3 regions of the Exiguobacterium sp. UBA1053 genome follow, and region 2 is predicted to be linked to each of the others. Evidence: a T-box and tRNA genes for the amino acid it is inferred to sense, from the RefSeq annotation. Region 2 holds a T-box; the other regions hold tRNA genes.

Region 1 (10,363 bases), on a different contig from region 2:
CTCGTCGTCTTTGAAGACGGTAAACCACTGAAAAAAGAATACCGGAAGTTCAAGATTCGGACGGTTCAAGGACCGGACGACTATGAATCGATGCGGGAAATCGTACGTCGGCGTTATCGACGGTTGTTACTCGAAGGAGCGCGCCTTCCGGACCTCGTTTTGATTGACGGAGGAGTCGGACAGTTGAATGCTGCTTTAGAAGTCATTCAAGATGAACTCGGCTTATCCCTGCCGGTCGGCTCATTAAAAAAGGATGACAAACACCGGACGAGTCAATTGTTGTTTGGAGAAGATGCCCGTCTCGTCGAACTAAGTCCGCGTTCGAGTGCGTTTTATCTACTTCAACGGATGCAAGATGAGGTCCACCGGTTCGCGATCACGTTCCACCGCTCGCTCCGTTCAAAAGGGATGACCCGTTCCTTGCTCGACGAGATACCAGGAGTCGGACCGAAACGACGCCAGCAGTTGATTCGTCATTTCGGATCGATGCGTAGCTTGCGACGCGCAACGATCGAACAGTTGGCGGAAGCAGGATTACCTGTCAAGTTAGCGGAAACCGTCGCTGAATATTTAAGTCAAGCAAATGAAGAATGAAAAAATGCCGTCCTCTTGAAGAGGGCGGCATTTTTAAATAATTAGTTGTTGATGTACTTTTCGTAGTATGAACCAAAGTCACGCTGGTTCCACTGATGGTAGTGACCTTGTAGCCACTCGAAGGATTGTTCGGACAACTCCTTGAATGTTTGCGGCACGTTCATGTCACCTTGACGAAGTCCGCCGAGAATCGTGACCGAATGATTCAATGAGCTGTTTGCGAACTCGAGCATCTTTTGTCCTTCATACTGTTTTTCAGCGATGGCAAGAAGTGTTTTATAAAGATCTTTCACATGTTCGAGTTGTTTCTTATCGACGTCGATCGAATAATGTTTACCACCAATCTCGAATTTGATCTCGACATCAAGATCTACTGTTCCCGCCGTTTCGAACATGACGTGGCGAATCGGATAGTGTGCGTACGGATAACGATACAAGACGCGTTTCGAACTGACGGCACTTTCACCATCGAGGTGAATTAAAGCCAGATTCGTAAAGCAATACTCGTCAGATTTAGATTTGATCAAGAAATAGATTTTCTCGCCGTCTTCATGTAAGACATAATCGTCAGCGGCTGCCTTGTCGAAATCATCAGGATGAATGACTTGTCCGATATCACTGAATCCTGTTAAATCTGCTGCTAGTTTTTTGAACATGTGAAGTTCCTCCTCGCGATTTGTGTACGAATGATTTTACGAGCATTTACTGCAAAAGGTTTCATGAATCTATTTCGATGTTGAAAATTAAGATTCCTGTCACGTTTTATGTAAATTTCACTTGAGCGGTTCAAGTGGATCTTTAGGGTCGATTTGGACCGTGATTTGAACGAGCTCTTTATTTAACTCGGCATATCCTTCCGCGACACATCCGTTAAAACGAGAGAACTGTTCAGCGAGGAAACCCGCTTCGAGTTGGAAGTACCCTTGTGGTCGTTCATCTCTCGTCGTATCAGGAGGAGACAGAACGAATGAGATAGCAGTTCCTTTACGTTTCTTGATTTCGAGCGTTCCCCAACCTGCTTGTTCAAAAAATGAGGCTAATTCAGATTCATCTACGACAGGGAATTGACGCGCTAGACGTTTACCTGCCCAGTAGATGACTTGCCGATAATCCGATCCTAAAAGATCAGTCAGCACATAATCTCGGATCAATTCGATACCGAAAAGTGGTGTTTGATTTGGTGTAGCATCCATCATGATTCACTCCTATCTGTGAACCATTATACCGAGATGATTCTTGTCGGTCATTGTTTTCCTAAAAAAATTTGCAGTTAAATGCAACGGCTCGGGTTGTCTTCTAAAAAGGACAGGAGTAGAATAAGTGATGAAAAGACGAATTTCCTTATGAAAGCGCTTTTCTACCAAAATGCGCCAACGGTTGATTGGCAAACAAAAGGGGGGATTTGGATGGCGAATCATCGTGATTTCGTGAGTCGTAAGATACACTCACTGCTCGGCGTCATTCCAATCGGGTTATTTTTACTTTCGCACTTAACGACGAACTACTTCATCGTACGTGGTGAGGAAGACTTCAATAAGGCCGCGGAATTCGTGGGGAACGTTCCGTATCGATTGTTCTTAGAGATCTTTGTCATCTTCATTCCGATCATCTTGCATGGTGTCTACGGTGTGTACATCGCATTCACCGGTTCTGCGAACACAGGGCGTTATACATACTTCCGGAACTGGATGTATGTACTGCAACGGTTCAGCGGTGTATTCCTTGTCGTGTTCATCACGTGGCACGTTTGGGAAACACGGATTGCCGCTGCGATGGGAACACCAGTGGATGCAAGCATGATGCAGAACATCGTCGATAACGGATTCATGCTCGCGTTCTATATCGTCGGGATCTTGGCGACGACATTCCACCTTGCGAACGGACTTTGGACGTTCTGCATCACATGGGGAATCACGCAGTCACCAGCATCTCAACGGGCGATGTCTTACGTGGCAGCACTCGTATTCATCGGTTTATCGTTTGTAGGCGTACGCTCGATCTTAACGTTTGCAGGCGTGTTGTAAGGAAAGGGGAACTGACAACATGGCGAACAAGAATCTTGTCATCATCGGCGGAGGGCTTGCCGGTCTGATGGCTACGATAAAAGCAGCGGAGCAAGGCGTACCAGTTAAGTTATTCTCACTCGTACCCGTTAAACGCTCACACTCTGTTTGTGCACAAGGTGGCATCAACGGAGCGGTCAATACAAAAGGGGAAGGGGATTCACCATACCAGCATTTCGATGACACGGTATACGGTGGGGACTTCCTCGCAAATCAACCACCTGTTCAAAAAATGGCGGAAGCAGCGCCGAAGATCATTCATATGTTCGACCGGATGGGTGTCATGTTCAACCGGACACCGGAAGGCTTACTCGACTTCCGACGTTTCGGAGGAACGTTGCATCACCGGACGGCATACGCTGGAGCGACGACAGGCCAACAACTGTTGTACGCATTAGATGAACAGGTTCGTAAGTTCGAAGCGCAAGGTTTGGTAGAAAAATATGAAGGATGGGAATTCCTTCGTGCCATCATCGATGACAATGGCATCTGTCGTGGAGCGGTTTGTCAAAACCTCCGGACGATGGAAATCGAGGCATTTGCCGCGGATTCGGTCATCCTCGCGACAGGTGGTCCTGGGGTCATCTTCGGAAAATCGACGAACTCGGTCATCAACACAGGACAAGCAGCAGCTGCTGTCTATCGTCAAGGTGCGATTTATGCGAACGGTGAATTCATCCAGATTCATCCGACAGCGATTCCTGGAGACGATAAGTTACGTCTCATGAGTGAATCAGCACGAGGTGAGGGCGGTCGCGTCTGGACGTATAAAGACGGTAAGCCTTGGTATTTCCTCGAAGAAAAATATCCTGCGTACGGAAACCTTGTTCCACGGGATATCGCGACACGTGAGATTTTCGACGTCTGTGTCAATCAAAAACTCGGCGTCAACGGGGAAAACATGGTCTATCTGGATCTATCGCATAAAGACGCAAAAGAACTCGACGTCAAACTCGGTGGGATCCTTGAAATCTACGAGAAATTCGTTGGTGATGATCCACGAAAAGTACCGATGAAGATCTTCCCAGCTGTTCACTACTCAATGGGTGGACTATGGGTCGACTACGATCAGATGACGAATATCCCTGGATTGTTCGCAGCTGGTGAATGTGATTATTCGATGCATGGTGGTAACCGTCTTGGAGCGAACTCACTTCTCTCTGCGGTATACGGCGGAATGGTCGCAGGACCATCAGCCATCGCTTATATGAACGAACTCGAGACATCGGTTCATGAGATGAGCGAGGACGTCGTCGAAGCGCATAAGATTGAAGAGATCAACCGCTTCAACGATATCCTATCCATGGAAGGTACGGAAAACGCGTATCAAATCCACCGTGAGCTTGGAGAAATCATGACGGATAACGTCACGGTCGTCCGGTACAACGATAAGCTCGAAGAGACACTGACAAAAATCAAGGAACTCCGCGATCGCTTCACACGCATCTCGGCAACGGATACAGCACGTTGGAGTAACCAAGGGGCATCGTTCATCCGTCAGCTCGATCACATGCTCGACCTAGCTGAAGCAATCACGCTTGGTGCCTTAAAACGTGACGAGAGTCGCGGAGCGCACTATAAACCGGACTTCCCGGAACGTAATGATGAACAGTTCTTGAAGACGACGATGGCACGTTATACGAACGGTCATCCAGAAATCTTCTATGAAGACGTCGACACGTCGTTGATTCCACCACGGAAACGCGACTACAGCAAGAAGTCGAAGAAAGAGGTGAAAGCATAATGGCGACACCACTCGAATCATCTACTACGCAAAAATCGGTTCAATTCATCGTTCAACGTCAAGATGGACCTGATGGTAAACCGTATGATGAAGCGTTTGAAATTCCGTACCGTCCGAACATGAACGTCATCTCTGCTTTAATGGAGATTCGCCGGAATCCTGTCAATGCAGCTGGTGAAAAAACGACACCAATCAACTGGGACATGGGTTGTCTAGAAGAAGTCTGTGGCGCTTGTTCGATGGTCATCAACGGCACACCACGTCAGTCGTGTACGGCACTCGTCGATAAACTCGAACAACCGATCCGTCTGCAACCGATGCAGACGTTCCCGATCGTTCGTGACCTTCAAGTCGACCGTCAACGCATGTTCGATGCGTTGAAAAAGGTCAAAGCATGGGTCCCAATCGATGGAACGTACGATTTAGGACCAGGACCGCGTATGCCAGAAAATAAACGCCAATGGGCATATGAGTTATCGAAATGTATGACGTGTGGCGTGTGTCTCGAGGCATGTCCGAACGTCAACGATCGTTCGACATTCATCGGACCGGCATCGATCTCACAAGTTCGTCTATTCAACTCGCATCCAACAGGTGCCTTCCACAAGGAAGAACGCCTTGAAGCGTTAATGGAAGACGGCGGGATCATGCAGTGCGGTAACGCTCAAAACTGTGTCGAGGTTTGCCCGAAAGGGATTCCGCTGACGACTTCGATCGCAGCGATGAACCGTCAGACGACACTTCATTCATTCAAGAAGTTCTTCGGTAGTGACGAAGGACGGACAGGTGAAGCCGTTAGTTCATGATTTATCAAAGAAGGAGCTTGCTCCTTCTTTTTTCATTCAGACAGGAGGAACTCATTGTGCGCGTACCAGCTTATATTCCAGAACTTGAATCATGGCTTGAACAGATGAAACATGGCACACGACTCGATGTCGCCGTTCGTTTTGCGGAGACGGATGCCTATGGTCATATGAATAACCGGGTACCGTTCGTCTATTTTGAGGACGTTCGGACATTGATGTTAGAGGAAACAGGATATTCGCTTGCAGAAGACGGCATCATCGTCGTTGCGGATGCCCAGTGTAATTACATTCGTCAAGTCTACCCACGGGCACGTCTCGCTGTTTATGCGTATCCGGTACATGTCGGTAGTGCATCGTGTGACGTCCACTATGCGGCATTTGATGAGCAAGGTGAACTGATGTTCACAGGACGGACATCGATGGTACAAATCGACCGTGCCGGGAAAGCATTCCCGTGGAGTGAAGCATATAAAAATTCCTTGCAGAATCGATTCGAATCCGTTATCATTTGATAATGAGTTCACATATTCGAAAACGACTCACTAGTACGTTATTAGTGAAGGGAGATTTCTTAATCATGGAAAAAACATTCAAAGTCATCGCGGATTCAGGCATTCACGCTCGTCCGGCTACTCAGCTCGTCAACACAGCTTCTAAATTCCAATCAGACATCAACTTGGAATACAACGGGAAGACTGTCAACTTGAAGTCAATCATGGGTGTTCTTTCACTCGGAATCGCGAAAGATTCAGATATCAAAATCGTTGCAAACGGTGACGATGCTTCTGAAGCAATCACGACTCTTTCAGATATGCTGACTAGCGAAGGTCTTGCTCAGTAATCCTGTAATCGTACATTCTCGGACGCCGGTCTTGCACCGTCGTCCTTTTTTGTTACCATAGGAATGAGAGAAAGAGGTGGAGAAGAGTGAATCGAGCGATTGGAGTACTGGATTCCGGAGTCGGTGGGTTGACGGTCGCACGTGAATTGATGCGACAGTTGCCCCATGAGCGAATCATCTATGTCGGGGATACATTACGGTGTCCGTATGGTCCTCGTCCAGAGGAGGAGATTCGTGAGTTTACGTGGGAGATGATTGATTATCTCGTGCAACAAGATGTGAAATTGATCGTGATCGCCTGTAACACAGCCACGGCTGTCGTCTTAAAAGAAGCGCGAGAACGTTTAAATATACCTGTCATCGGTGTCATTGATCCTGGAGCCCGCGCGGCAGTTAAGGTGACGCGTACGAAACGAATCGGTGTCATTGGAACGAAGATGACGATTACAAGTAATTCCTACGAGAAGGCATTACGCCACGTCGAAGGACAAGTCGTTGTCGAATCGTTAGCGTGCCCGCCGTTCGTCCCGCTCGTCGAGTCGATGCAGACAGACGGTGCGTACGTCGAACGTGTCGTTGCCAATACATTACGACCATTGATGAATTACGATATGGATACATTGATCCTCGGGTGCACTCATTACCCGCTCCTAGCAGATGTGATTGGACGGGTCATCGGACCAGGCGTCCAGCTAATCTCTTCAGGAGACGAGACAGCGCTCGAGGTAGCAGCACTACTTGATTACAATACGATTTCAGCAGATGTGACACAAATTCCGGAACATCGTTATTATGCGACAGGCGATATCCGCTCATTTGATCAGATTGCGACGGACTGGCTCGATCAGACCATCCATGCGGAGCGCATCGTGCTTGGAACGGAGGAAGATTAAATGCGGATAGACCAACGAACGGCGGACCATCTCCGTCCTATTCAATTATCGATTGATGTCAATAAACACGCAGAAGGTTCTGTCTTGATTGAACTGGGTGATACGAAAGTCCTCTGTACGGCGACCGTCGAGGAGAAGGTGCCACCGTTCCTTCGCGGTAAACGCCAGGGCTGGATCAATGCGGAATATTCGATGTTACCACGTGCGACGGCTCAGCGGACCGCACGAGAAGCCGTCCGTGGCAAGCAGACGGGACGGACGATGGAAATCCAACGTCTGATCAGCCGCTCGCTTCGGGCCGTCGTTGATTTAGAGAAGCTCGGGGAACGAACGATCTGGATCGATTGTGACGTTATTCAGGCAGATGGCGGCACACGAACGGCATCGATCACTGGTGGTTTTTTGGCACTCGTCCGAGCAGTCGATCAATTGATTCAAGCGGGAAAACTGACAGATACACCGATTAAAGAGGGCATCGCAGCGATCTCGGTTGGAATCGTCGAGTCGAATGTCTTGCTCGATCTATGCTATGAAGAGGACGCTGCGGCGGAAGTCGACTTCAATCTCGTCATGACCTCGTCGGGGAAAATCGTCGAAATGCAGGCGACAGGGGAAGAGTCGACATTTTCCCGTCAAGAGATGCTCGAAATGCTCGAACTTGGGGAAAAAGGAATTAAGGAACTGATTGATGCTGGCCGTGAGGCACTCGGTGTCTCTTGGTGGTATGTAGGAGAAGAAGTGGGGGAACATAGATGAAGGTCATCGTCGCAACACACAATGCAGGTAAAGTGAAGGAACTTGAAAGCATGCTGGGTCGTCTCGGTTATACGGTCGAGTCGTTACTCGATCACGCCGATGCTCCGGAAACGGATGAAACAGGTGAGACATTCGAGGAGAATGCACTTTTAAAAGCAACAGAGGCAGCAGCCTACTTTGGCCACGCGGTACTTGCTGATGATTCAGGTCTTGAAGTCGATGCTTTAGACGGCGCTCCCGGCGTTTACTCAGCACGCTTCGCGGGTCTTGAAAAGTCGGATGCGGCGAACAATGCTCTACTACTTGAAAAGTTAGAAGGTGTTCCGGAGGAAGAGCGGACGGCGCGCTTCGTTTGTGTACTAGCGCTAGCGAAACCAACTGGTGAGACATTGACGGTTCGTGGAACGATGGAAGGGCGAATCGGTTTTGAAGCGTCGGGTTCGAACGGGTTCGGTTATGATCCATTGTTCGTCACAGAAAGCGGACAGACGGCTGCTGAATTGACGAAAGAAGAAAAAGCGATGATTAGTCATCGTGGCAATGCATTGCGTAAGCTCGAACAGGACTTAACTACTTTCTTAGGAGTGTGATGAAGATGAGAGCGTTGATCGTTAGTGATAGCCATGGACTAGAACAAGAACTGCTTACGATATTCGAACGTCACCAAGACGTAGATGCGGCATTTCATTGTGGGGACTCCCAATTGACGCGCGACATCGAATCATTATATCCATATCGTGTTGTGCGAGGGAATTGCGATTACGGACACGATTTTCCGGAAGAAGTCATATCGGAAATGGATGGTCATACCATCCTTTGTGTCCACGGACATCGGCAGGACGTCAAATACAGTCTAGATGTCTTACAGCATCATGCGAAGGAAAAGCAGGCGGACATCGTCTTATATGGTCATTCCCATGTGGCGAAGGCTGAATATCGGGACGGTGTGTTATTCATCAATCCAGGTTCAATCCGGATGCCACGTCATCGACCAGACAAGACGTATGCGATTCTTGAAGTGGATCAAAACCGTTATTCTGTCGATTTTCTTGATGTGAACGGTGATCGAGTCAATGCCCTGCATCTGGACGGAACATTTTTGTAATAAAATAAATGCAATGTTTGTAATGTGATTGACACGAAAGAATTGTTCTAGTATAGTTTATTCGTGTTGACACGTCCCAATAGCTCAGCAGGATAGAGCAACGGCCTTCTAAGCCGTCGGTCGGGGGTTCGAATCCCTCTTGGGACGCTATAATTAAAATAGAGACTGCCCTTACGAGGGTGGTCTCTTTTTTTTATTCCGATTTTCGATTATAATTAAGGTATCATGAACTCGAAAGGGATGAATGCAATGTGGAAGAAAGTTGGAGCAGTCCTCGTGCTAAGTACGTTTCTTGCTGGATGTAGTGAGATTTCAAATACAGTCGACGATGCAAAACAACAAGTCAACGATGTAAAAAATAGTGTTGATTACGCTGGAGAACTTCAAGGCATTGCGAAAGATACGGCCCAAGTCACGTCAGATTTGTCGGCTTCCTTGAATGAGGCTGCTACGACAGCGCGTGAATCCGCGAACCCTGAACAAGCACTTGATCAACAAATCGAAAAGTTGAAGGAAAACGGAACGATTGATCAGTTCAATCAAGAACTGGATCAAATCGATCAACGATTAGCGGGACTTGAAAATCCGCCGCAAGAATTGCAGAATTTAAGTGCAAAACTCGAGCAGTACGTGAATCAATCGGAAGACATCGCTCGATTACTTGAAGCTGACGTCTCATTAGATACGTTGAATCGATTAGGAATCGAGCAGGCGGGACAACTTCAAGAAGCGATCACGAACTGGACGTCTTTACTCGATCCATTTACGAAATAAGAAGTTGAACATGAAGGAGTGCCGGAATATGGGGACATCGCGCTGGATGGAACATGAACTAGAAGTAGAACGAGCGCGGATTCTTCGTTTGCCCGCTTCTAAACAAGAACAATTGATTATGGAATTAGAGACTGACCAATTGACAGGAGAAGATGTATTACACCGGCTCTATGTCATTCAACCACTCTTAATGCATGACCGTGAACGATTTGAAACAGTGGCAGAACGATTTCTTGAAGTCGAGGGTGTCGAGCAAGTGCTCGCACTCTTTCTTTATGAACTCGGAGAACGTTATCCGATGAAACTCGCTTTGCGCTCGGCGTCACCGTATCTGCCTTATGGGCTCGCGCTTCGATTAGATGAAATCAAACAACAGATGCGTGTTCGCGAACAAAAGCCGGCAGTTCAAAACAACCCTGTTGCGCAGTGTGAGGTAACATCAGCAACGGAACTGATGCATGTGTTACGACATGGGAATTGGGTCGAACAAATGCGCCATTTGACCGGTATTGAATTCGAACGGACCTCTGAGCTCATTGCATATATCACCCAGAAATATCTTCAGGCGCAAAAGACTGCACATCAAAGTCTACTCGTCATTGATCAGTTATTAGGAAGCGTGCTGGATCACGTGTCATATCCGATAAGCATTCATGTACCACACTTAGCTGTAGACTGGACGATCTCGTCACGCGAAGATTTAGAAGAAATCCTGATGGTACATCAACAGGAGCAACAAGCGTTACTGGCATCGATGCATACGTTAGAGCGAATGGATCCGTTCCGA
Region 2 (10,363 bases):
AGGAAGTCAAGAATGCAGTTCAGATCGCACTGAAGGAAATCACGAACCGCTTCGACTTCAAAGGTTCAAAGAGCGACATGAAGCTCGAAAAAGAGGATTTGATTCTAATTTCAGATGACGATTTCAAACTCGATCAAGTCAAAGATGTCTTAACAGCAAAATTGATCAAGCGCGAAGTCCCGACCAAAAACCTGCAGTACGAAAAAGTCGAACAGGCTGCTGGCAATACGGTTCGCCAACGCGTCATCCTTAAGAGCGGGATTGATCGTGACGATGCGAAAAAGATCAACAATGCCGTCAAGGAATCGAAATTAAAAGTGAAGACACAGATCCAAGATGATCAAATCCGCGTCACAGGTAAATCACGTGACGACTTGCAACAAGTCATGCAAATCGTTCGTGAGCTTCCGTTATCGGTCGACGTTCAATTCATTAACTTCCGTTAATCTACTCGCGTCAAATCGGCTGAACGTTCTTGTTCAGTCCATCAAACAAAAAAGGGAGGTGCTTTCTGGATCGTATCCAAGAAGCACCTCCCTTCATTTATAGTGTTGCTTATTGCGCTGTGTAACCACCATCGAGAACGACAGCTTGACCCGTGACACCTGCTGCTTTGTCACTTGCAAGGAAAATAGCGTAATCCGCGATTTCTTTGACTTGGAGTAACCGTTGTTGCGGGACAAGTGGGTAGATGACTTCTTCTAATACACGTTCGAGTGGTACATTCCGTGTTTCAGCGAGCGAAGACAATTGGTTTTGGACGAGTGGTGTATCGACATATCCTGGGCAAATCGCGTTGACCGTGATACCTGAAGTTGCTCCTTCTAATGCTGCGACTTTCGTTAAACCGATGACGCCGTGTTTCGCACTGTTATAAGCAGCTTTCCCTGCAAAACCAATCAATCCGTTGATCGATGACATGTTCAAGATTCGTCCAGAGCCTTGTTTTTTCATGATCGGGAAGACATATTTCGTATAAAGGAATGGTGCACGAAGCATGATGCTTTGAAGCAAGTCGAATTTCTCAGTCGAGAACTCTTCGATTGGTGAGACGTGTTGCATTCCCGCGTTGTTGATGACGATATCAATCGTTCCGTAGTGTGCGACAGTCTGTTCGATACTTGATTTGATTGCCTCTTCATTCGTCACGTCACCTGCGACGGCAAACGCATCGAAGCCTTTTTCACGAAGTGTTTCAGCAGAGCGTTTTGCAGCTTCTTCCTGAAGATCGACGATGACGACCTTCGCACCTTCTTGAGCGAATTCTTCAGCGATCTCAAGACCGATTCCGCTTGCTGCTCCTGTAATTAACGCGACTTTTCCTTCGAGTTGTTTCATCATGATGGATTCCTTCTTTCTTTATCTTTACGTGTTCGGTCTCTTTACTGTACGCTGATTGAAAGAATAATAAAAATGAATACTTGTTATGACATCTATAACTCAAAAGAATAGGAGAATACTGATGGATTTCCGCCAACTGGAATACTTTACGGAAGTGGCACGCTTCAAAAGCTTCACTCGTGCCGCTGAACATCTCCACGTCACGCAACCGACGCTTAGTAAAATGGTCCGTCACTTAGAAGAAGAACTTGAAGTGGATTTGTTCGACCGGAGCAAACGACAAATCGTCCTGACGGATGCCGGCGAGACCTTATTGATTGAAGGTGAAAAGATTCTGCGACAGTTATCTGATCTGCCTTCTCATCTCTATGATGTCATGCATCTGACGAAGGGAACGATTCGTCTCGGCGTACCCCCACTAATTGGTTCGCTGTTTTTCCCGGGTCTACTGCGTCGCTTCGAAGAGATGTATCCGATGATTCAAATCGAATTAATCGAAGCCGGTGGACATGCGTTAGAAAAAGCGGTCGTCGCCGGTGAAGTCGATTTGATCGCAACGGTGCTGCCTTCGGATGAGCATTTAACGACACACCCCTTCATTGAAGAAGAACTCCATTTATTCTTACCGAGTGATCATCCACTCGCTGATCGGTCGATGATTGCGTTAGAAGAAGTTTCCGACATGCCGTTCGTCTTGTTCAACGAAACGTTCTCGCTACACGATGTTGTCTTGAACGCCTGCCAAGATGCCGGATTTATGCCTAACGTGTCTCGGGTGAGCTCGCAGTGGGACTTCTTATGTTTACTTGTCGCAGAAGGAAATGCCGTGACCGTCCTTCCGCGTTCGATCGCGGATCGCTTTTCGATTCGTGGCGTCAAAACGATTCCGCTTGAAACACGTGTCCCGTGGCACTTAGGAATCGCCGTTCCGACCGGTCGCTACCAATCGTATGTGACGCGGAAGTGGATTCAATTCGTTAGCGATATGTATTCCAAATAAGCATACCTTTCATAAAAACCATGTATTTGTAGCATGGTATTTCTTCCTTTACGATAAGAACATCGTTAAAAAAGAAAGGAAGTCCTTTACCATGGCAACTCATTTTGAATCACGTCACGAAACAGGCGTTAAAAAACTCAGCGAATTCACAGACGCAAACGCTGCACAATCGACGCATGACAAAATCTCTGAATCCCTGAAAGATATCGCTCCAGCAGTCGGTGAGTGGATCACGGATTTCGCATACGGTGAAGTTTACAGCCGCGATGGTCTCGTCAACCGTGACCGCGCAATCGTTACGATTGCTTCTCTCGTCACACAAGGTACAGAACCACAGCTTGCTCTCCACATCAATACTGGATTGACAGCTGGTTTAACAGGAAACGAAATCGTCGAAGCTATCATGCATCTTGTTCCTTACACTGGATTCCCACGTGTCTTGAACGCACTTGAAGTCGCAAAAGTCGTCTTTGCAGAACGTGGCGTCACAGTCGAAACAGAATAAGATCCGTACGACTTAATTGAAAAAAGATGGGCATGACGCATTTTCGGGTATCTCCTTAACAAAGGAGTGGTCGATCATGCGTTATGCCCTTTTTGCGGATCTTCATAGCTCATTAGCCGACACAGCGGCTGTCCTAGCTGACATACGGCGGCTCGCTCCCGATGCGCATTTGTTTTGTCTCGGTGATGTTCATGAATGCCATGTCGGTAAAAAGCGAGCGAAGCGCTATTCTTTCGAATCGCTCTCCCTCGTCGTGACGCTCGATGATGATTTTTTAAAGCTGATTGATTTTAAGACGTTACTTGGTAATCAAGAAGAGCGCATCCTGTCGCTCGTTCCACCACATCTATCTCCTGTCATCGATGCATTACGCGATTGCCCTCGAAAACAACGGATCGAGGGGGCGTTATTGATTCATGGAGATCAACTCAGTTGGTCGCGGGATTTTCTACCCGACCTGTCACAACAACGCGAACCGTTACTCTTTTTTGGTCATAGTCATATCAGAGGTTTGTTTCGAAATGGTATCGCCAAACCGAGCCCACTAGGTCAAACTTTATCCATCAAAGGAGGACGGTATGCCGTCAATCTAGGTCCCGTCATGTTCGAACGAGAATGGTGTCTTTACGATTCAGAGCAACAAACGATTGTGTTCTATCAGGCGAAGTAAGAAGATACGACAAAAGCCGTCGGGCACAGGGCTCGACGGCTTTTGTTCGTGTATCTTATTGATCAGAGATAACGGACAAGCGATGCCTTAACGACATCCACTTGTGTGAAGTTCGTCTCTTCCGCGAATGTTTCGATGACTTGACGGACATCCCCTTGACGACGTACGAAGCTCGTCGGGACTGGTGTCGTACCGACAAGTTGCTCATGCAGACTCGTCAATCGATGATCATCGATGATCGTCGTCATCAAATCAAGGAACAAGAGAACATGCAGACGGTTCAAATAATCCCACGGCTTGTCTTCCGAACGGAATTCATTACGAGCGAGCCATTTTTTCAATCCGATCGCATCGATTTGACTCAACGTCTCTGTCGTACGTGCCGACTTCCAAAGCGTCAACAGTTCACCCAGTTTTTTCCGTGTCTGTTTCTTACGCATGAAGAATTCAAAATTGTCTTTCGTCCGTAATGCGTCTCCTTCAATCGGAGCAATCAAATCGGCTTCCGGTGCCGTCACGAAATCGTGAACGAAATCGACAGACTCTCCCGGTAACCAAGCAGCGACTTTCCCGTGAAAATCAGCCATGAAGGCGACCGTTTCTGCCAAAGGCTCCTGCTTCATCTGTGAAGCAGCTTGCTGTAATCGTTCTTTCGTCTCAGTCTTCATAATCTACCTCTTCTTATTCGTGGATTGGTCTTACATTTCTTCTGGAGCGCCGACACCAAGCAAACGAAGACCCTCTGTCAAGACGATCGTGACCGACTTGACGAGTGCAAGACGCGATTGTTTTGCTGCGTCATCTTCGAGAACACGGACGTGTCCGTAGTATTTATTGAAGCTTTGTGCAAGATCTAAGACGTAACGGCTGATGATTGATGGCTCACGACGTGTGAACGCGCGATCGATGACCGTCGAGAATTGGTTCAGCATCGAGACGACACCCCATGCATGATCATCGGCACTACCAGCGAATGGTGTGCCATCATAGCCACCTTTACGGAGCAACGAGTGCGCACGGGCATTCGTGTACTGGACATACGGTCCTGTTTCGCCTTCGAATTTCAACATCTGCTCAAGATCGAACTCGATGTTGTTCATCCGTTCGTTCTTCAAGTCGTGGAAGATGACGGCGCCGACACCGACTTGACGAGCCGTTGCTTCGGCATTCGCTAAGTTCGGATTTTTTTCCGCGATGTTTTGCTTCGCGACGTCGATCGCTTCTTGTAGTACTTCTTCAAGTAAGACGATCCGACCTTTACGCGTCGACATTTTCTTTCCGTCCTTCATGATCAGACCGAACGGCACATGGTGCATTCCGTCGACGTTCTCAAATCCAAGTTTCTTCAAGACTGCGAACAATTGCTTGAAGTGAAGCGCTTGTTCCCCACCGACGACGTAGAACGCTTGCTCAAAGCGGTACGTTTCGAGACGATAGACAGCAGCTGCTAAGTCACGTGTCGCATAAAGCGTTGCGCCATCTTTCTTTTTAATCAAGGCAGGTGGCATACCTTCTGCTTCGAGGTCGACGACCATTGCCCCTTCTGATTCGACGAGGAGATCTTTTTCTTCGAGCAAATCGATGACGTGTTGCATCTTATCGTTGTAGAAGGCTTCTCCGTTCAAACTATCGAATTTAACACCGAGCATCTCATAGACACGGTTGAACTCAACGAGTGAGACTTCACGGAACCACGTCCAAAGCGTCGTCGCCTGCTCATCACCTTGTTCGAGTTTTTTGAACCAGAGACGTCCTTCGTCCTCAAGTGCCGGATTTGTTTCCGCTTCTTCGTGGAACCGGACGTATAATTTCAACAATTCCTTGATTGGTTCTGCACGGACCGCTTCTTCCTCACCCCACATCGTGTAGGCCACCATCAATTTCCCGAACTGTGTTCCCCAGTCCCCTAAGTGGTTGACACCGACGACGTCATACCCTTTTTTACGTGAGATTTGGTTGAGCGCGTTCCCGATGACCGTCGAACGCAAGTGCCCCATCGAGAATGGTTTCGCGATGTTTGGTGATGAAAAATCAGTGACGATCGTTTTTCCATTCGCTTCACTTGATCCGAACGCCTCTTGCTCCGTCAGGACTTGGTTGACGATTTCTTGCGAGACGACTTCCCGGTTCAAGAAGACGTTGATGTAAGGACCAACAGCTTGAACGTTCGAGAACAACGGCGCGTCGATTTTTTCTGCGAGCTCCGAAGCAATCATGTTCGGTGCTTTACGGAATGCTTTCGCGAGCATGAAACATGGGAATGCCAGATCTCCATGATCTTCATGTTTCGGTTGCTCGATCAGTTGTTCGATTTGTTCAACCGATAAGGCACCTTCCATGACTTGATGTAATACTTCTGCATACTGCGCTTTATAACTCATCTTTATTTCCTCCTGCTTCACTGATTTTTTGGCAATAAAAAACGCCCCTTGCGCCACGCGCAAAGAGACGGAATGACCGCGGTACCACTCTTCTTGGTGTCATTTCGACACCCACCTTGTTCGGGGATAACGGGGTTCCCCCGGCTACGCCTTTTCCATCAGGAATCGGGCAGCGTCTCAGAAGTGCGCTTCACGACCGGTTCGTCCTCAGGCTTCCACCATTCCCTGATTCGCTAGTTGACGAATATCAACCGTTACTCTCTTCATCATCGACTGTATTCGATATCTTTCACATTATACGCAATTCTTTCTTTTCTCTCAACCTTATTTTTTTGGTAAATTTCTTATCAAAATTTCCACAATTCGGGTATAGGAATAAAAGATACTTCTCAGGGGGAGGGATGTTTCATGCGCTACTACCAACATGTAGCCCGGACGAGCTGGATCGTCTTCGGTCTCGTCGCCTTGACATTATTAGTGATCGGCATCGTTCATCCACCAACCTTCCATCCTTCCGTCTCCATCGTCAACACTCTTTATTTATTCGGACTTGTGCTCCTGTTTCAGTTCGATAATGTCCGTCGTGGTGGCATTTACTATACATTCCAAGAAGGCATCATCTTATTTTTATTCCTCAATTACGGTTTAACGTACGCCTTGATTTTAAGCCAAGTCGGTATTCTCGTCTTTCAATTCATGTCTCATCGAAAAGCGATTCGTTGGAAACGTTTCGTTTATCTCTACCCGATCAACGCCTTGTTCGATTTAATCTACATCTCGCTTCCGGTCTTTGCGTATTATGCGCTCAGCGGACCAATCGGCTCAAACTTTACGTATACGAAAGCCTTGATTCCTTTCATCGGCTTTTTGATCACCGTCTTCCTTGTCTCTTACTTCCAATGTCTATTCGTCAATCGCTTCCTCTACTTGAAATACGATTGGCAACGTCTCGTAAAGCTTCAGTCCCTCGTCTACGGAATCAGCATGTTAAGTGCTTTACTTGGAATCTGGTTCTACGATGAAAGTCCGCTCGTCGCGGCTACAGTTTCCGCTTTGATTCTCTTTTTGTTCAAACGTCTGTTGCAAGAGCGTGGTGACTCCCTTGAAGCAAACGATAATGCCAAGCGATTTGATGATGCGAAGGAACACTTGTTGATTTCTCGCTTCGAGCGCGAGACGATCGATTCGTTGCTCCTCGATTTACCACATCTGTTGCCGTTTTCTGAAGGTTGGATCTCGATTCAACAACAGCGGAAACAAGTCATCTATAACATCCGGACGAAACAACCAATCGACGTGTTACCACTGTTTCATTCCTTGTCAGCCGACGATTTGCATACCCCAATCATCTATGGTCTTCGTTGTGACTGGGGAAACGATATTCAGATCGGATTGCCTGTCGATCGTCACTCGATGCTAGCGATTCCTTCGATTACGAGCGGAGAGGTCGATGTTTCGATCATCCTATTCCATCAAGTCGCAGACGCCTATGATGCGACAAATGCCGACGAATTATCTCGTTTGCTCCGTATCTTTTGTCGCGTCTTAGAACGCTCACGTGAAACGGTCCAACTCTATACGGAAAGTCGGACCGATGCCTTGACCGAATTACCGAATAGTCGTGCTTTTTATGAACACGGTCGGCAGGAATTTGCCGCTGACTGCTATCCGCTCTCCGTGATCCTGTTCGATATCGATCATTTCAAACGTGTCAATGATACGTACGGTCATAAAGTGGGCGATCTCGTCCTTCGTGAACTCGGTCGACGTATCCAGGCGATTCAATTGCAATATGATGATGTCTTTGCTGCTCGTTATGGCGGGGAGGAATTCGTGCTTCTGTTGCGAAATGGTAGTCAAGAGGCTGCTATCCAGATTGCCGAGACGGTCCGCCATGCGGTCATGGATCGTCCCTTCCTCGTCGATGGTCACCGACTGTCCTTAACGGTCAGCCTCGGAATTGATACAGTGGAGGAAAGATATCAACGAACGTTCGAAGAATCACTCCGTCAAGCCGACCATGCACTCTATGTCGGCGGAAAACACAACGGACGCAATTGTACCGCGCATTACGCAAATCTTTGAAAGGTCGTGACTCTATTGTCGATTACGGAAATTGAAATGACGCTACCGACATCACAAGCTCACCGGACGATTCGGATTCATCGTCCGCCCCATTTAGATCCTTCTGAAGCGTTACCGGTGATTTATATGCACGATGGACAAAACGTCTTCAGTGGAGAAACCGCCTCGTTCGGAAAAGGCTGGGAGATTCATCTTGCGCTACAACAAACACAGATTCCAGCAATGGTCGTCGCGATCGACAGTCCAGAAGACGGCATGGACCGTTACGACGACTACGCTCCTTGGAGTGATGAAGCTTTATTGATGCGGACTGCCTATCCTTCACATCGGTCGTCGATCGGGGGAAACGGTAAGGTCTACATGGACTGGATCATCCGCGAGCTAAAACCATACATTGATACCAACTACGCGACACGCCCTGACGATACGACGATGATTGGCAGCTCGATGGGTGGCGTCATCTCGCTCTATGGATTGTTCGCGTATCCGGAAGTCATCACGCGTGTCGCTGCCCTGTCGACTGCCGGATGGGCAAACTTCTCCTCACTCCTTGAATTCATCGAGCGCAGTCCATCGCTGTCTACTGCCCATCGCTGTTATATGGATGTCGGGACAAAAGAAGTGAGTGGTCCGATGACCGAAACGGATTATTTACACACAAATGACGTCTTAGCACGTGCGGTCGAACAGAAACTTACTCAAAGTCGCTATACGATCATCCCGGAAGCGATTCATCATGAAACGGCCTGGGCCGAGCGTTTACCGGATGTTTTGCGTTACTTGTTTCCTTCCTCGTGAATACACAAAAAGCCGGGCGATTTCTACTAAAGAAATCCTCCGGCTTTTTACGCGTGCCTTATACTAATTCTTCTTGTTGCTCTTTTTCATAACGGTTGCGCGGATGCTCCCGGCATTCATCGGAACACGAACGCATGACTTTTGGTTCGCATTCTTCACAGCAGAAGTGCTGTCGATTGCATTCCGGGTTTGCACAATTAACGTAGCGCGTCTCCGGTTTTCCACAGTAGTAACATTCTGAGACGACAGAAGGATTGACGGCATTGACAGGAACTTGTACACGCTCATCAAAGACGTATAGTTCGCCTTCCCAGTCTTCTCCTTGCGTCTGTTCATCTTTTCCATACATGACGACTCCGCCTTTTAGGTGGAAGATATCATCACTCTGTTGCCGTTTACGGAAGTACGCCGTGAATTTTTCACAACGAACACCACCCGTACAGTATGTGAGAACCTTTTTTCCTTCAAACAAATGCTCGTTTTCGTCAAGCCACTCCGGGAATTCCCGTGAAGCCTCGACATCGACTTTTACAGCATTCTTGAAGTGTCCGAGGTCGTATTCATAGTTGTTGCGTACATCGAGAATGACGACATCATCTTGTTTCATCATTTCTTTCCACTCTGCTGGTTCAAGATACGCAGCGTGTTCTTCTGGTACGTTGAATTCATCCTCAAAACGCCATGTGACGAGTTCTTTTTTGTAACGGACGAACGTCTTTTTGAAGGCGTGCCCTTCGACTTCATCGATTTTAAATTCGATGTCAGCGAATCGTGGATCTGCCGTCAAGTCCTTCATGTATTGTTCCGTTTGTTCGACCGTTCCAGAGAGTGTGCCGTTGATTCCTTCTGGTGCGATCAAAATCCGACCTTTAATACCGAGCTCTTTACAGTAAGCAAGATGCTCTTTCGTTAGCTGTTCCGCATTTTCGATCGGAACATACTTATAAAATAATAGTACGCGATAAGGTTTCATATTCCTCATTAGCCCCCATGTCAGTTTTTTGCAGTAAAACGAACGTTGGCAAACGAAGCGTCTAGCTATTGACTAGCTGGGAACGCCTGCAAAACGCACCCATTTAAGTATAATACCAACTCCCTTTCGAATGTACAATCTACAATTCCTGAATCCCTTTCAAGGAATTTCATTCCCTTTCTGAATCAGAAAGATGTAAAATAAAACACAGTAGTACATCTCGCAAGGAGGATTCCGAATGCTCCATACACTTCGTGACTGGATCGAGCAGATGATTTTCTTTCTCCAAGACTTACCTGGAGGAGCTGCCACCGGTTTGATTGCCCCGTTTCTTGAGTCTCTATTTCCTTTCCTGCCACTCGTCCTGATCATTTCCGCGAATGCGGCAACCTATGGTTTTGGTATGGGTGTTCTCGTATCATGGGTCGGGAGCATGCTTGGATCACTCGTCGTCTTCGCTTGTATTCGATATCTATTTCGTCGTCCGGTTACGCGTTGGCTTGAAAAACACCATGCCGCACAACAGTGGATCGAACGTGTTCGTCACATGAGTCCCATCTCACTCGGATTCTTTTTCTCGCTTCCGTTCATGCCTGCGTTCATCATCACG
Region 3 (10,363 bases), on a different contig from region 2:
CCGTTACGTCTTGTTTGTACGAAGCTTCAACCATGCCGATTGGATCCTTCGTCGTTGGACCTTCACCGAACGTGATGGCGTCATAGACTTTCTTGACGCGTTCCCAACGGTTATCGCGATCCATCGCATAGTAGCGACCAGAGATACTCGCGAATTGTCCAACATTCAATTCATCCATCTTCGCTTGCGCGTCACGGAGGAAACCAGCGCCCGATTGTGGGTCGCAGTCACGACCGTCCGTGAAAGCATGGAGGTAGACTTTTTCGATTTCGTGAAGTTTCGCGAATTCGAGCACTGCATATAAGTGGTTGATGTGACTGTGGATTCCACCGTCAGAGACCAAACCGAAGATATGAAGCGCTGAACCGTATTTCTTCACGTGACCTGCCGCATCGTTCATCGCTTGACGCGAGAAGAACGAGCGATCCTTGATCGCGTTGTTGATTCGGGATAGCGATTGATAGACGACGCGACCTGCACCGATGTTGAGGTGACCCACTTCTGAGTTCCCCATTTGACCTTCAGGCAAACCGACGTATTCGCCTTTCGCATTCAACAACGTATGCGGGTATTGACCCCAGTAACGGTCGAAGTTCGGTTTGTTTGCCGCCGTAACGGCATTTCCGAACTCCTCGTCACGCATACCAAAACCATCAAGGATGATCAGTGCGACTGGACGTTTTTTCATTTAAATCGCCTCCAACAGTTTGAGGAACGATCCTGTCTCAAGACTTGCACCGCCGACGAGCGCGCCGTCGATGTCTGGTTGAGCCATATATTCTTTGATGTTTTCCGGTTTGACGCTACCACCGTATTGGATGCGGACAGCTTCTGCTGCTTCAGCACCGAATTCAGCTGCAACGACGTCACGGACGAATTTACAAGAATCTTGTGCATCTTGTTCTGTCGCTGATTTACCTGTTCCGATTGCCCAGACAGGCTCGTATGCGACGACGAGATTTTTCACTTGGTCGACAGTAAGACCTTTAAGGCTGTTTGCTGTCTGTTCGCGGATGACGTCTTCGAACTTGCCGCCTTCACGCTCTTCCAGTGTTTCACCTACACAAACGATTGGAACGAGACCGTGCTCGAACGCTTTTTTCGCTTTGCTGTTGATGAACGCATCTGTTTCGCCGAAGTACTCACGACGCTCAGAGTGACCGAGGATGACGTAAGTCACGTCGAGTTCTTTGAGCATGAGCGGGCTGATTTCACCAGTGAACGCACCGCTCTCTTTGTCGTACATGTTTTGAGCACCGATCTTAAGATCCGTACCAGCTGCTGCTTCTGTCAAGTGTGCCAAGAATACTGCTGGCGCACAGACGGCTGCGTCGACTGTCGTCGAAGCAGGTACAGCTCCTTTGACTTCCTCAACGAATGCGACTGCATCCTTGAGCGTCAGATTCATCTTCCAGTTACCTGCGATAATTGGTTTACGCATTGAGAAACACTCCCTTGTGAACTTAGATTACTTGTCGTTTAGCGCTTCGACACCAGGAAGAGCTTTCCCTTCCATGAATTCGAGACTTGCTCCACCACCTGTAGAGATGTGGCTCATTTTGTCAGCAAGACCGAATTTCTCTGCCGCAGCAGCTGAGTCGCCACCGCCGATGATTGAGTACGCATCGCTGTTCGCAAGAGCTTGCGCGACACCTTTTGTACCGTTTGCGTATTTATCGAGTTCGAATACGCCCATCGGTCCGTTCCAGACGACGAGTTTCGAGTTCTTGATTGCCTCTGCATAGAGTTCAACCGTTTTTGGACCGATATCAAGTGACATGTGATCTGCTGGGATCTCTGTGATGTCACGTGGTCCGACATATGTTTCTTCTCCGAATTCCTTCGTGATGACACAGTCGATTGGCATGAGGAACTTAACGCCTTTTTCTTCTGCTTTTTTCATGAATTCCTTCGCTTGGTCGATTTTGTCGACCTCAAGAAGTGAAGTACCGACTTCGATACCACGAGCTGTGAGGAACGTGTACGATAAGCCGCCACCGATGATCAACGTATCGACGATGTCGAGTAAGTGATCGATGACACCGATTTTGTCCGCTACTTTCGAACCACCGATGATTGCCGTGAACGGGCGATCTGGGTTAGAAAGAGCTTTACCGAGAACTTGAAGTTCTTTTTCGATGAGAAGACCGGCAACTGCTGTGTCGACATGGTGTGCGATACCTTCTGTCGATGCGTGTGCACGGTGTGCTGCGCCGAACGCGTCGTTGACGAAGACGTCAGCGAGTTTCGCGAATCCTTTAGCGAGCTCTTCGTCATTTTTCGTTTCACCAGGGTAGAAGCGAACGTTCTCTAAGACGACGACATCGCCGTTTTCGAGTTTGCTGACTGCTTCTTCTGCAACTGGACCGTATGCTTCTTCAACGAGCTTGATGTCTTTACCAAGCAATTCGCTGAGGCGTGCTACGACTGGTGCAAGTGAGAACTCAGGGTTCTTTTCGCCTTTTGGACGACCCATGTGGCTAGCGAGAATGACTTTTGCTCCGCCGTCGATCAAGTGTTTGATCGTTGGGAGTGCAGCACGGATCCGTGTGTCATCCGTGATTTTACCGTCTTCCAACGGTACGTTGAAATCCACGCGTGTAAATACGCGTTTTCCTTGTACATCGATGTCGCGAATCGATTTCTTATTCATACATTCGTCCTCCGTCTCTTACGTATAGTGAGGGGCGAATGCCCCTCCCGCTTTTTTCCGCAATAAGAGCGGAGACTGATATCGTTTCCGCTCTTATTCAATTGCTATTTAATTGCTCGAATTACTTAGCGATTTCTGCGAAGTGTTTGAGTGTACGAACGAGTTGGCTAGTGTAAGACATTTCGTTGTCATACCAAGCAACTGTTTTAACGAGTTGTTTGTCGCCGACTGTCATGACTTTAGTTTGTGTTGCATCGAAGAGTGATCCGTAAGAGATACCAACGATGTCAGAAGAAACGATTTCGTCTTCAGTGTAACCGTAAGACTCGTTAGCAGCTGCTTTCATTGCTGCGTTGACTTCTTCTACAGAAACTTTTTTGTCGAGTACAGTTACGAGCTCAGTGAGTGAACCTGTAGCGACTGGTACACGTTGTGCAGATCCGTCAAGTTTACCTTGAAGTTCTGGAAGAACGAGACCGATTGCTTTTGCAGCACCAGTTGAGTTAGGAACGATGTTTGCTGCTGCCGCACGTGCACGACGGAAGTCACCTTTAGGGTGTGGAGCGTCGAGTGTGTTTTGGTCACCAGTGTAAGCGTGGATCGTAGTCATGAGACCTTCAACGATTCCGAACTGATCTTGGAGAACTTTAGCCATTGGCGCGAGACAGTTTGTAGTACAAGAAGCACCAGAGATAACTGTTTCAGTTCCGTCAAGGATTTCGTGGTTCGTGTTGAAGACGACTGTTTTCATGTCGCCAGTTGCAGGTGCAGAGATAACGACTTTTTTAGCGCCAGCTTTCAAGTGAAGCTCAGCTTTTTCTTTGTCTGTGAAGAAACCAGTACATTCGAGAACGATGTCAACACCGAGCTCGCCCCATGGGAGTTCTTCTGGGTTGCGGTTAGCAAGTGTTTTGATTTCTTTACCGTTGACGAGGAAGTAACCGTCGTGTACTTCAACTTCGCCGTCGAAACGACCTTGAGTCGTATCATATTTGAGAAGGTGTGCAAGCATTTTAGTGTCTGTAAGGTCGTTGATCGCGACTACTTCGATTCCATCGAATTGAAGAATTTGACGAAGTGCCAAACGTCCGATACGTCCAAATCCGTTAATACCAACTTTTACTGCCATGATAATTTTCCTCCTTTTAATGTAAAGCGAGTTATCTATTATTCAAAAGGGGGTTACCCTTTCAAAATCGAAGCTGCTGCGCCTTCATCCGTGATCAGGATGATGTCCGGCGACTGTTTGACATAGGCGTTGATCGCTTCTGCCTTCGAATGACCACCTGCGACGACGATGACGTGTTCGACTTGCTTCAAGTCAGCCAGTTGAAGACCAACCGTCTTGACCCGGTGCACGATGTTCCCGTCTCGGTCGAAGTAATATCCGAATGCTTCCGCTACTGCCTGTTCATGTTCCAGTCGGGTCAGGAGATCTTCAGACGCGCGACGACGTTTTGCCATCGTTTTCGCCTCACCAATTCCATGTACCACGATTGAAGCACCTTTAATCATTTGAAGCACATTTTTTATGCTCGGCTCTTCGATCATCTTGACGAAAGTCTCTGTGCTGACCATGTCCGGGATGTGAAGCAGATGATAATCACTTTGAGCGCGTGACGCCATCCGTGAGCATACTGTGTTCGCTTGTAGTTCGAGCGTTTCTCCCAGTCCTCCGCGTGCCGGAACGAACGTCATCGGACGGTGTTCCTTATCAGGCGACATCATCGCCGCGACGGAAGCCATCGTCGTACCGCCTGTGACAGCGATCGTATTGTGATGGTCTGAAGAAAGCTCTCGTTTGAGTCGTGCGACGGTCGCCCGCCCCATGTCTCGTTGTACCCAGAAGGTCTCATCGGAATCACCCGGTACGATGACGACGTCCCGTACTCCGAGTCTCTCTTTCAAGGCTTTCGCCATGTCTGAGATCCCTGCGAGTTCTCCCATGATGCTGTGCATGCTGCGAAGAACGTTTCGTCCTTCATCCGTCAAGGACATCCCTTGCGTCGCGACCTCTAGGAGGTCTTGCTGCTTCAAGAAGTCGACTTCCCGCCGTAAGACGCGTTCCGTCAAGCCAAGGCTTGTCGCAAGCGTACGTCGTCCGATCGGTTGCATCAGTCGTACGTAATGAAGGATGTCGTAGCGTGTCTGCATTTCTTCGATCAGATCAGGCACGATTCGTTTTTGGATCTGGACTAACTGCCGAATCATGTATTTCCCTCTCCTCTCAAGTAGCTGGACGCTTTCTGTCCCGCATGTCATAACGTGTCCCACTTGGTACACCGTTATCATAACAGTCCGTTTCTCGCCTTGCAAGTCTCGTTTCTCAAGTTTTTTGAAGTAAGCGGTTTCTTATCGTTTCCGTCTCGAATTTGCCATAACTCCAGATTTCCTCGTCATGCATGACGACCGGAATCTCGTATAAGAACCGTAGACTGAGCGCTTCATCCTGATCAATGTTGACTTCCTCGAACGTCCATTCCGGAAACTCATCGAGTACGAAGTCGAGTAAGATGGCGGCCTCTTCACATAGCGTACATCCCGGACGTGAATAGAGTGTTAAGTGTCTGTGTCGTTTTAATCCCATTCTGATTGCGCCTTCCTTTGCTGCATCGTTTTTTTCGTTAAACCAAGCGCTGCCCGGTACTTCGCGACCGTCCGCCTTGCGACTGTCAGACCGTCTGCTTGCAGGCGATCCGTCAATTGCTGATCACTTAACGGACGATCGCTGTGTTGAATGTATTCGGCGATCCGCCTTTTAATTAAAAAACTCGAATCTCCGGTTGTCGTCCGTGAGACGAACAAGTCTTCTAAAGCAACGAGACCATGGACCGTCTCGACATACTTCGCAGCAATCGCTCGACCAATCGTTGACGGATGATGTCCCGTCGCCTCAGCGACTTGTTTTTTCGTCAATGGCTCAAGATGCAGTTCTCCCTTGAACCAGCGTTCTTGTCGCTCAAGCAAGATCGAGAGGATGGCATGCATCGTGACACGGCGTCGTTCGTACGCGCGCAAAAAAGGCGTTGCCTCTTTTAATCCGAGCCACGTCTGATCCGTGTCGAGTGTCATCCAGTCGATCTGAAGTTTTCCATCTAACAGGTGAATCCGTGCTTCTGCCATGACCAATCGTTCTTCTTTTGGAAGATCCGGTGTCCGGCTCAGCCGCGTCAATCGTTTTCGCAACCGCGCTCGATCCTGTTCACTAAACTGCGCGAACACCTGACTCGCCGGTTCATGTCGCAATCGATCCGTTAGTCCGATCAATTCCGCGTCGTCTAGCTCGATCGCCTGTAACCATTGACACTCGCGCTCCGAGCGGGCAGCGATGCCGACTGGTTCACATTGTTGTAAGAGTGCCCGTGCTTCTGTAATCGTTGCAACATCGGTCGAGAAGGATGCAGCGAGCTGCTCGTCCGATGTCCGCAATAAACCGTCCGCTTCTAAATACACGATGAGTTGTTCCGCCATATATCCTATTTCCTGTCTGACTGATTCTAAACGTATTTGTGCAAGAAGCTCGTCTTCATAGGATGCCAAATGTCCTGCCATCTGCTCGACCTCTAGCGAAACCTGATTCGGGTAATGACGATGCAACCGTCGTTTCAACCGTCGCCATTCCTCCTCGAGCTCAGCTGCTGGTTGCTCAAGTACATGTAACTGATATTGTTGTGACGCCGATAACGTCATCTGTTGCGTCTGTTCCTGGCGTTGATCCATCGATTCCCCCTCCTCCACTTCTTATTATAGAAGAAACGTTTTGAAAAACGTGCTCTGAACCTTTCTCGAACCGCTCAGGAAAAGAAAAGTCATCCTTCCCTATTGCTTTTCTGAAAAAATGTCGCTATACTATTAATTGTTCAGTACATCAGATGCACCCGTAGCTCAGGGGATAGAGCACTGGTTTCCGGTACCAGGTGTCGGGAGTTCGAATCTCTCCGGGTGTACCATTTATTCAACCACAAGGCAATGCCAGCAATGGCGTTGCCTTTTTTCTATATTGATATGTTTCATTTGCCCTTGTAATGGAAAAATACCTAAAAGTCGCATCGTATCTTTTGACCAATATTGACCAAAGGATTATGATAAGAATAAGTCGAATAGGAAGCTACATACCAACTATAAGGAGGCAAAGACTATGTTAATTCCAACAGTCATCGAACAAACAAACCGCGGGGAACGTGCTTACGATATCTACTCACGTTTGCTAAAAGACCGCATCATTCTTCTCGGGAGCGCGATTGACGACAACGTCGCCAACTCAGTCGTTGCCCAACTTCTGTTCTTAGCAGCAGAAGATCCAGATAAAGAAATCTCGCTTTACATCAACAGCCCAGGTGGTTCGATCACTGCCGGTATGGCGATTTACGATACAATGAACTTCATCAAGCCACAAGTCTCAACGATTTGTATCGGTATGGCAGCATCGATGGGTGCGTTCTTGCTCCAAGCAGGCGCAAAAGGAAAACGTTTCGCGTTACCAAACGCTGAAATCATGATCCACCAACCACTCGGTGGTACACAAGGTCAAGCATCAGATATCAAAATCCATGCGGAGCGTATCATCAAAATGCGTGAGCACCTCAACAAAATCATGGCTGAAAACACAGGACAACCACTTGAAGTCATCGAACGCGATACAGAGCGTGACAACTTCATGTCAGCACAAGCTGCTGCTGATTACGGTCTCATCGACCGCGTCATGGAACGTGCATAAGTCATCCAGAGTGTCTCCTTCGGGAGGCACTTTTTTTTGTATCCATAAAGTCTTGTCGTTTATCGTTGCATACAAAAAAACCTCCCGTTCCTTATAGAACGAGAGGTCGATGATCAGTCGATCAAATCTGTGATGTCTGAAACGATATCGTGGTTTTCACGAATCAGCGAGTAGATCGCGTTCGCATGTGGCGAAAGCTCTTCTTCTGCTTGTAATTGTTTCAGGAATAAAGATGTTGCGAACGCAACGAGTGTGCTTTTCGGTACACCGATTGATTTTGCTTTTTTTGTTAACACTTCATCAAACTTCGCATCGACTGTCAGCGAAATACGTTTCTTTTCGTTAGCCATTTCAAAAACTCCTTAATTCGAACATTTAGTTGCATCGACTATATATTATAGTAGACTATGGTTCATCCCGCAAGCGACCCTCTTATATGGCCCCTGTCATCGACTCGCCATTCCGTACTTTTTCAGCGATTTGATCAATCTTCCGCAACCGGTGATTGATCCCTGATTTTGAGATGGAGCCGCTTTCGACCATCTCCCCGAGCTCTTGTAACGTGACGTCTTGATGTGTCACGCGCAAGATCGCGATCTCCTTCAACTTATCCGGTAAGACATCGAGCCCGACCGTTCGCTCAAGGAACTTGATGTTCTCGACTTGGCGTAATGCCGCACCGACCGTTTTGTTGAGGTTTGCCGTCTCACAGTTGACGAGACGATTGACCGAGTTACGCATGTCTTTTAAGATCCGCACATCCTCGAACCGTAGCATCGATTGTGTCGCATCGACAAGCTTGAGGAAATCGGAAATCTTCTCGCTCTCCTTGATGTAGAGGATGTGTCCCTTTTTCCGTTCAATCGCTTTCGCGTTCAAATCAAAGACGTTCGATAGACCGCGGAGCGCCGCATTGTGTTCTTCATATAAGCTGAAGATCTCCAAGTGATACGACGACGTCGCCGGATTGTTGAGCGAACCCCCGGCGAGGAACGCCCCTCGTAAATACGCCCGTGCTTTTCGTTCATCGTTGAGGATCGTGTCACTGATTGAACGAATCATCGTGAACCCTTCTCCGAGGATTCCGAGGTCTTGCAAAATCTTATCCGCCTGTTGTTTGACGCGGACGATGTAGACGTTATTCTTTTTCAGACGCATTTTTTTCCGCACGAGCAAATCGAGATGGACCCCGTATGCTTTTTTCAAAAGCGAGTAGATCCGACGGGCAATCGAGGCATTCTCGGTCGAGATATCGAGTGTCAGACCACGTCCGAGACCGAACGAGATCGCACCGTTCATCCGGGCAAGCGCCGCGAGTTCCGCCTTCATCTCATGATCGGTGATCGGAATCTGCGTTAATTCTTTTTTGACTTCTGAGGCAAAGCTCATGTCAGCTCCTCCTTTCCTTCGAGTTGACGCATCCGTCGAATCGACAACACCTTTCGCATGACGAGGCTTGCGACGGCATCTGAGTCATGACGGATGAAGTGATGATTGTAATCGACGATATCGTCTGCTAGCACTTCAACGCCTGCGAGCTCGAATTGTTTTTCATTATAGGTGACGATGTCAGCGTGATCCTTCTGGTATTTCTTCAGGTAACTCGCATCGATCGATTCATTATTGACTATGATCGTATCGACGACGCCTTGTCCGAGGAAGCGCTCGAGTGCTGCTAAATGTTCATTGGCTGTGAACGCCGTCGTCTCACCGGGTTGCGTCATGACGTTACAAATATAGACGACCGGAGCCAGTGATTGTTGGATCGCTTCCCGGATCTCATCGATCAGGACGTTCGGGATGATACTCGTATAGAGACTACCCGGACCGAGGACGATGACGTCGGCATCAAGAATCGCCTGAATCGCTTCCGGTACCGGACGGACGTCTTGTTCCTCGAGGAAGATCCGTTCGATCTTCTTACCGACCTTCGGGATCAACGACTCGCCTTTGACGATCGTCCCATCCTCGAACTCAGCACATAACGTGATCGTTCGTTCCGTCGCCGGATATACCTTTCCTTCTGCGTTCAACAATTGTCCCATGACGCCGATTGCTTCGACGAACGAACCGTTACAGAGCTGGGTCGCTGCCGTCAGCATCAAGTTTCCGAGCGAATGACCATGCAGTCCTTCCCCGGTCTCGAACCGGTACTGCATGATTCGGTCCATCAACGTCTCCGACTTCGATAAGGAGACGATGACGTTTCGGATATCGCCCGGCGGCAACATGTTGAATTCCGTCCGCAGACGACCAGAACTGCCCCCGTCATCAGCGACCGTGACGATGGCTGTGATGTCGAGCGGATAATGCTTCAGTCCACGAAGAAGCGTCGAGAGTCCTGTCCCGCCACCGACGGCGACGACTTTACGTTCCCATTTCATCACTTCTCCTCCTTCGCATGCACATAATCCCGGTGATTCGTCTCGATGTGATACTGCGTCGCAAATTCTTTACTAATCGCTTCCGCGAACGTAATCGAACGGTGTTTCCCGCCTGTACAACCGAGGGCGATGACGAGTTGGGACTTCCCTTCCCGCTCGTATTGTGGAATCAGGAACTCGAGCAAGTCAACGAGTTTTTTATAGAACAGCTTCGCTTCCGGCCACTGCATGACGTACGACGCGACTTCCTCGTCGAGTCCTGTCTTAGGACGCAATTCTGGAATGTAGAACGGGTTCGGTAAGAACCGGAGGTCAAAGACGAGATCGGCATCAAGCGGTAAGCCGTGTTTAAAACCGAACGACATGACGTTGACCGTGAACGGAATCCGCGTGCCTTCCGTGAATTCCTTCAAGAGACGTTCTTTCAGTGCAAGCGGCTTGATGTCACTCGTATCAATCAGCATCTGTGCCTTATCACGGAATCCTTCGAGCAACGTCCGCTCGCGTTCGATCCCGATCAACGGTGAATCCGTCGGTGCGAGCGGGTGTGAACGACGCGATTCCTTATAACGGCGCACGAGGACATCATTTCGTGCATCGAGATACAGC

The links. The T-box of region 2 lies ahead of argS (arginine--tRNA ligase). A T-box ahead of a tRNA ligase gene usually reads a tRNA of that ligase, here a tRNA-Arg.
Region 1: it has a tRNA-Arg gene. The T-box ahead of argS (arginine--tRNA ligase) is inferred to sense a tRNA for this amino acid. The anticodon was not compared.
Region 3: it has a tRNA-Arg gene. The T-box ahead of argS (arginine--tRNA ligase) is inferred to sense a tRNA for this amino acid. The anticodon was not compared.

Annotation. Positions count from the first base shown of each region.
Region 1 covers NZ_DCDO01000013.1:474,193-484,555, reverse strand. Annotated here, with positions in the region: gene uvrC (excinuclease ABC subunit UvrC) at 1-594, shown strand, start outside; gene B3G15_RS10220 (PH domain-containing protein) at 636-1,250, opposite strand; gene B3G15_RS10215 (YslB family protein) at 1,368-1,787, opposite strand; gene B3G15_RS10210 (succinate dehydrogenase cytochrome b558 subunit) at 2,001-2,618, shown strand; gene sdhA (succinate dehydrogenase flavoprotein subunit) at 2,638-4,401, shown strand; gene sdhB (succinate dehydrogenase iron-sulfur subunit) at 4,401-5,207, shown strand; gene B3G15_RS10195 (acyl-CoA thioesterase) at 5,264-5,719, shown strand; gene B3G15_RS10190 (phosphocarrier protein HPr) at 5,785-6,048, shown strand; gene racE (glutamate racemase) at 6,135-6,941, shown strand; gene rph (ribonuclease PH) at 6,942-7,697, shown strand; gene B3G15_RS10175 (XTP/dITP diphosphatase) at 7,694-8,287, shown strand; gene B3G15_RS10170 (metallophosphoesterase family protein) at 8,293-8,802, shown strand; tRNA gene B3G15_RS10165 (tRNA-Arg) at 8,876-8,949, shown strand; gene B3G15_RS10160 (hypothetical protein) at 9,052-9,576, shown strand; gene B3G15_RS10155 (hypothetical protein) at 9,605-10,363, shown strand, end outside.
Region 2 covers NZ_DCDO01000011.1:52,059-62,421, forward strand. Annotated here, with positions in the region: gene B3G15_RS07160 (YajQ family cyclic di-GMP-binding protein) at 1-446, shown strand, start outside; gene B3G15_RS07165 (3-hydroxybutyrate dehydrogenase) at 556-1,341, opposite strand; gene B3G15_RS07170 (LysR family transcriptional regulator) at 1,463-2,341, shown strand; gene B3G15_RS07175 (carboxymuconolactone decarboxylase family protein) at 2,433-2,846, shown strand; gene B3G15_RS07180 (metallophosphoesterase family protein) at 2,923-3,516, shown strand; gene B3G15_RS07185 (hypothetical protein) at 3,579-4,184, opposite strand; gene argS (arginine--tRNA ligase) at 4,215-5,897, opposite strand; T-box leader at 5,958-6,176, opposite strand; gene B3G15_RS07195 (GGDEF domain-containing protein) at 6,306-7,982, shown strand; gene B3G15_RS07200 (alpha/beta hydrolase) at 7,998-8,780, shown strand; gene B3G15_RS07205 (rhodanese-related sulfurtransferase) at 8,839-9,753, opposite strand; gene B3G15_RS07210 (TVP38/TMEM64 family protein) at 9,992-10,363, shown strand, end outside.
Region 3 covers NZ_DCDO01000013.1:724,452-734,814, forward strand. Annotated here, with positions in the region: gene gpmI (2,3-bisphosphoglycerate-independent phosphoglycerate mutase) at 1-688, opposite strand, end outside; gene tpiA (triose-phosphate isomerase) at 689-1,441, opposite strand; gene B3G15_RS11425 (phosphoglycerate kinase) at 1,469-2,653, opposite strand; gene gap (type I glyceraldehyde-3-phosphate dehydrogenase) at 2,775-3,782, opposite strand; gene B3G15_RS11435 (sugar-binding transcriptional regulator) at 3,836-4,864, opposite strand; gene B3G15_RS11440 (glutaredoxin family protein) at 4,980-5,240, opposite strand; gene B3G15_RS11445 (RNA polymerase subunit sigma-54) at 5,231-6,373, opposite strand; tRNA gene B3G15_RS11450 (tRNA-Arg) at 6,528-6,603, shown strand; partial or broken gene clpP (ATP-dependent Clp endopeptidase proteolytic subunit ClpP) at 6,786-7,370, shown strand; gene B3G15_RS11460 (hypothetical protein) at 7,484-7,720, opposite strand; gene whiA (DNA-binding protein WhiA) at 7,803-8,759, opposite strand; gene B3G15_RS11470 (gluconeogenesis factor YvcK family protein) at 8,756-9,754, opposite strand; gene rapZ (RNase adapter RapZ) at 9,754-10,363, opposite strand, start outside.